One region of the Paenibacillus sp. LX16 genome, then DNA from elsewhere that is predicted to be linked to it. Evidence: riboswitches for the same ligand, from Rfam matches in the RefSeq annotation. Region 1 holds a riboswitch; the other holds the start of a gene.
What was found. A riboswitch is a leader RNA that binds a small molecule or an ion and turns the genes downstream of it on or off. The one in region 1 is predicted to bind FMN.

Region 1 (3,145 bases):
GCAAGGGAGAAACCTATGGCTTTCTCGGCCCTAACGGGGCAGGCAAGACGACGATGATGAAAATGATTACGAATTTACTCAAGCCGACATCGGGTGAAATTGAATTATTCGGTGAGAAATTAACGCCAAAATCGTATCATCTGCTCGGACGGATGGGTTCGATTATTGAATACCCGATTTTTTATGACAGGCTAACGGCGCAGCAAAATCTCGAACTTCATTGTGAATACATGGGCTACTATAATAAGCAGGCTGTCCGGGATGCCCTGGAATTAGTGAACTTGCAGAATGCGGGTGACAAGTCGGTAAAAGACTTTTCACTGGGAATGAAACAGCGTCTCGGGATTGCCCGCGCTATTGCGACTAAGCCAGAGCTACTCATTTTGGATGAACCGATTAATGGTCTGGACCCCGTGGGAATCAAGGAAATCCGCCAATTATTCCATATGCTATGCAAGGAATATGGGATGACCCTGCTCGTGTCCAGTCATATTTTAGCGGAAATAGAGCAGATTGCGGATACGGTAGGCGTGATTAATCACGGAAGGCTGATTGAGGAAGTGTCGATGGAACAGGTGCGAGAAACCAATACGGAATATATCGAATTTACGACCAACGATTGTAAAAAAGCGACCTACGTCCTCTCCCATCATCTGAATCTGAATAATATAAGGGTACTAAATGAACAGAGTATACGTATTTACGATTCAAATGTACCGCAGAAACAAATTACGAAAACGCTCATTTTAAATGATATAGAGGTGGATTCCATTCATCAGAAAAGCAGCACGCTGGAAGACTACTTTTTACGGCTGTTAAACGGAGGTGATCTCCATGCTTAAATTGATGCAGTTGGAGCTGAAAAAATTTCATCTCGCGGGTTATATCCGATCAGCACTGATCGCCAATGCATGCATTCTTGGGCTGATCTGTATTATCGCACTGGACAGTCAAAGTGAAGGAATACCTGAATTTACACAGTACACTCAACTTTTGGATATAATAGACATTTTTGTAAGAGCCACATTTATTGTGTTTTCCTCCGTTTTGCTATGCCGCTTTATCGTCGGAGAATTTAAATCCAAATCGATTACGATCTTGTTCATGTATCCGATTCACCGTCAAAAGTTGATGATCGCCAAGCTCTTGGTTGTGCTGCTGTTTACGTTCTTGTCTATTATTATATCTGAAATAATCATTACGGCTGCTATTCATCTGCTCAACCAGTTTGTCTTGATTGTACCGGATAACCTTACTCTTTCGATACTGGGTCAACAATCAGCACGGACGTTAATCAATGCCGTTGCTGCCAGCTTTATGGGATTGGTTCCGCTGTATATGGGGATGCGAAGATACTCTGTACCCACCACCATTGTGACCTCAATCCTGATTGTAGCATTGCTTTTCTCCAATAATAACGGCGCTACACTTAGCTCCATAGCCCCCGTGCAAATTGGCTTCTCTATACTGGGAATGCTTGTGGCTTATGCGGCGATTCGACGTATTGAGTATAAGGATATTACCTCGTAATATGTAATTTCGTAGAGCGCTTTCGAAAAACAGATGAAAATCATTGTTAGATATACACACATTTTTCACTGGACTTCATTCTAAAACAGGTATATCCTATAGGAGAAATTAAAAACGGAATAAGGATCTTCGGGGTAGGGTGTGATTCCCAACCGGCGGTATGGCTCATGGAGCTAAGCCCGCGACTCTGTATCTGGCAACAGGATACGGACTGATTTGGTGAGATGCCAAAGCCGACGGTAAAGTCCGGATGGAAGAAGATCGAAATATCAACATGCCGCGAAGTGGATGAATACTGCGTTATTGGTTTTGCAGTAACTTCATTTAACTTGCATAAAGCGGCAAGTTTATTTGATCACCCCCGTCTTGCATGGCCTTTCGCCATGGACGGGGGTTTTTGTGCCACCGGTCCTGTATTCGCAAGGAGCTAATTGAGTATGAGTCAATCTTCTACTGTACTAACATCCAAAGGTTTTGATCGTAGCTCGCACATGAAAAACGGTTTTTGGCTGGTCGCAATTGGAGCGGCCTTGTGGGGCGCTGACCCGCTGTTTCGTATTATTTTGCTAAAATCATTTACTTCAACACAAATTGTACTTATGGAGCATATGCTGCTTTTCCTCGCTCTGACACCGATGTTGTGGAAGCATCGTGAGGAACTCAAAGCGGTACGGCTTCGTCAAGTTTTCGCTATTTTGTTCGTCTCGTGGGGCGGCTCGGCTCTGGCCAGCGTGATTTTTACCATGGCGCTCAGCAATGGTGATTTGAATGCTGTACTCTTGCTCCAGAAGCTTCAACCGCTGGTCGCTATTGTTCTAGCCCGTATTATTTTGAAGGAAATGTTGCCGCGTCATTTTGGATTATTAATTGTCGTCGCTCTGTTCGGGACGTATCTTCTGACCTTCGGTTGGTCGCTCCCCTTCGGGCATGTTCGTGATTTTGTCCAGGTCGGTAGTCTGCTTGCACTCGGTGCAGCAGTTCTATGGGGTGGTTCGACAGTCATGGGAAGTTACTTGCTTCGTTCAATGAAATATGAAACGGTAACCTCCCTCCGCTTCATGGTGGCGCTTCCTCTGCTGATTGTCCTCACCTCTGTAGAGCATGCGCCATGGAATATGCCTGCCGGTACATGGGTAGGCGCAGCTGTGATTATCAACTTGCTATTGCAGGCATTGCTTCCGGGTCTTCTTAGCTTATTGCTGTATTACAAAGGCTTAAGTACGACCAAAGCGTCTTATGCTACGATGGCAGAATTGAGCTTTCCCATGGTGGGTGTCGTGATTAATTGGATCGCATTTCAGCAAATCGTTACTGTAGCGCAATTGACTGGTTTTATGCTTATCTGGATTACGCTCTTTATGATTTCACGTCAGCAAAAAAATTAACAGTTCAATGTCCCTTTCATGACTCACCCAAGCCAAATTGTGAAGATGCTTTTGCATCTCCGATTTGGCTTTTTTATGTATTCGTATCCATATAAAATATAGTTCTTTAGACCCGTTTTTCAAAAAAAGTGTCTAAAACATGCTACTATTCCTCGTTTCCCAATGATTACATCTATAAAATTCGTCGGTTTATGTCGAATAAAACAATGTAGTGATCATCAGACACAGAG
Region 2 (3,145 bases), 2.0 Mb from region 1:
ACGAAGCATCTTCTCAAGGAGGAGGCTACGCTGGCTACCTTTGAGCAGGAGATTGAGCGTCGCTGGACTATCCTGAAAAAGAAACATGAAATTTCAGAGCTATAATTACGTTTTTTGCATAATCATCGATTAACATTGTTAGCCGCTGTTATCGTAGTGGTTCGATCAAGATTCTTTGCGCTTATTGCGCAAAGAATCTTTTTTGTCGTTTATGGGTTGAAGCATAAAAAAACAGGTAATGATTTCCGATATAGGAGTGGAGGCCTATAAGAGGCACGTTAAAAAGTTTTCTTCTGAATTTTAAGATGCAATGAGGTGCAGGTAATGATTAAGCTGAATACAGTTGAAATAATCGAAATTATAAAGAAGCAGATCCCTAAGGTTATGAACATCAAGCCAGTGGAGCTAAAGTTTACGGATGATTTTGGACGGGCATCGTTGGCAGCGACAGAACACAAATTCACGCTGACGAACCAGCATTATTCTGCCAAGGTGATGGATTGCGTGTTAGAAACACAGGTACGCCCCATTTTAATGTGCGAAATTATTTATTTTCTGAAATGCGAGTTTATTGACGGACATGTTGATGTGCGCCTGGATTATGAAGCATGTTCTGAGGAAGGGCGGGGACCTGTTGCTTCAGCCGTAATTACCTTTGATCATGCAACAGAGTTGGGAGTCGAGGAATTGGCCGATTTGATTGACTTGGCGCTTCATATGAATGACAAAACCTGGTTTGAAGAACTCTCCAGCCAATATGTCAAAACCAAAGCAGGAGCTTCTATTAGATAACTTGCTTTTTTTAGAAGTCGGTGCTAATATACGTAACAAGTTTAATGTTAATTCAATTAAATAAGAGCAAGATCCTTCGGGGCGGGGCGAAATTCCCCACCGGCGGTGATGACATGTTTGTGGATCGTTTTTGTGAGAAACAGCATGGCTTAGTCCGTGACCCGGATGCTGAATGATCGGCAGAAGGTGGACCTGGTGCAAATCCGGGACCGACAGTATAGTCTGGATGGGAGAAGGATACGAAGCGCATGTGCATGACGTGACATGTGCCGATTTTTAGCATACCCAATTGTGCGTACGGCTTATTTCGTTGTAGGACAGCATCGGGCGATAGCTTGCTTAAGCTTTCTTTTTGATGGTGTTCAGAGCGTATTTGGTTGTATCCTCAGTCATGCTTTCTATTGGCAAACCTATGATTTCATGTCGTCTTAAGATGCATATGAACTGCGCTTGTATACTACAAATGTGACTCTCATCACCCCCATGACGGATTGAATCCGAACTGGGGGTTTTTTGCGCTTATAGCCGATGAATTAGGGATAAACTGAAATGTAGTGGAAAGGAGTGAAGGCATGTTTACCGGATTGGTCGAGGAAGTGGGTCGCATTCAAACGATTTCTAAAAGCGGTGAAGCGATGGTGCTGGGGATTTCGGGTTCCGTGGTGTTGGGCGATTTGAAAATAGGAGACAGTGTCTCGGTGAATGGCGTTTGCCTGACAGCGATACAGATCGGTACGAAAGACTTTAAGGTTGATGTGATGCCGGAAACCTTTCGCAGCAGTAATCTGAAAGAGTTGAGATCAGGCAGCCGAATCAATCTGGAGCGAGCGATGGCGGCGAGCGGAAGGTTCGGAGGACATATCGTGCAAGGACATGTGGACGGGACGGGAACGATTCGCGGGGTGACATCAGACCAGAATGCAGTTGTGTTCGAAATTGAGCCTAAAAATCAAACATTATTTAAATATATTCTTCTCAAAGGGTCAATCACAATTGATGGTATCAGCCTCACAGTCGCACAGCGTACGGGAGATACCTTTGCCGTATCCATTATTCCCCACACCTTATCCGAAACGGCCTTACAAGCCAAACGTGAGGGGGATACCGTCAATATCGAATGCGATATTTTGGGCAAATATGTAGAACAGCTTTTAAGTTACAGAGGTGCAGCGGAGGCGGAGAGAGTAGAAAAGGCTCCTCTCAGTTTGGACTATTTGGCGAAACACGGCTTTGCCTGATATTGAATGGTAAGCCTGTTTAGGAGCATTCGTGGCACAAGACATAAGGAGGAAAGTGTTATGGATAGAGGTAGCCAAACAAGTGCAATGGCAAACTTCATAGAGCATGGCGAGTTGGAACATGACGAAGAGATTCGTTTGGATTCCATCGAAGAAGCGTTGGAGGACTTAAAAAAAGGTAAGGTCGTCATTGTAGTCGATGATGAACAGCGCGAAAATGAAGGCGATTTTATCGCTTTGGCTGAAAAAGCGTCGCCTGAGGTCATTAATTTCATGATTACAGAAGGTCGCGGGTTGGTCTGTGTGCCAATCACACGACAAAGAGCCGAGGTCTTGGAATTGCATCCTATGGTAGAGCAAAATACAGATTTCCACGGTACTGCCTTTACGGTATCGGTAGATCATATGGAGACAACAACGGGTATTTCAGCGGCCGAGCGCTCCTTGACTGTACGCGCCTTGGCAGACGAAGCAGTCACAGGAAGTGATTTCCGCAAGCCTGGTCACATGTTCCCGCTGATTGCTCGCGATGGTGGCGTCTTGCAGCGTGCTGGTCACACTGAAGCGGCTGTTGATCTGGCCCGACTCAGTGGCTTCAAGCCTGCTGGGGTCATTTGCGAAATTATAAAGGAAGATGGCTCAATGGCCCGCCTGCCTGATCTGGCAGTGGTCGCCAAGCGACATCAATTGAAGCTGATCAGTATTCAGCATTTGGTGGAATACCGTCGTCGTTTGTCATTGTAAAAATACATCTCGGTTCCAAGTAAATCTGAAGTATTATCCGAAGTCCCTAAATAATTAAACTAAGAGAGGTTGATTAAACATGGCACGTTTTCTAGAAGGTAATCTCGTATCGAACGGTTTAAAATATGGTATTGTGGTGGGCAGATTTAATGAGTTTATTACAAGCAAGCTGTTAAGCGGCGCAATTGACGCACTTCAACGACATGGTGCACAGGAAGATGAAATTGATGTAGCCTGGGTTCCGGGTGCATTTGAAATTTCACTAATTGCACAAAAAATGGCTGCAAGCGGCAAATATGATGCCGTAATTACGCTGGGAACGGTCATCCGTGGTTCTACTTCACATTATGATATCGTCTGCAATGAAGTGG

Region 2: it holds a riboswitch for FMN, as region 1 does, so the genes downstream of both, ribE (riboflavin synthase) here and T3H97_RS06615 (DMT family transporter) in region 1, are expected to answer to the same signal.

Annotation. Positions count from the first base shown of each region.
Region 1 is NZ_CP141152.1:1,439,222-1,442,366, reverse strand. Features, by position in the region: gene T3H97_RS06625 (ABC transporter ATP-binding protein) at 1-842, shown strand, start outside; gene T3H97_RS06620 (ABC transporter permease) at 835-1,530, shown strand; FMN riboswitch at 1,652-1,796, shown strand; gene T3H97_RS06615 (DMT family transporter) at 1,968-2,915, shown strand.
Region 2 is NZ_CP141152.1:3,444,752-3,447,896, reverse strand. Features, by position in the region: gene T3H97_RS15175 (thiamine pyrophosphate-dependent enzyme) at 1-105, shown strand, start outside; gene T3H97_RS15170 (IDEAL domain-containing protein) at 325-792, shown strand; FMN riboswitch at 861-1,034, shown strand; gene ribE (riboflavin synthase) at 1,365-2,030, shown strand; gene ribB (3,4-dihydroxy-2-butanone-4-phosphate synthase) at 2,091-2,774, shown strand; gene ribH (6,7-dimethyl-8-ribityllumazine synthase) at 2,854-3,145, shown strand, end outside.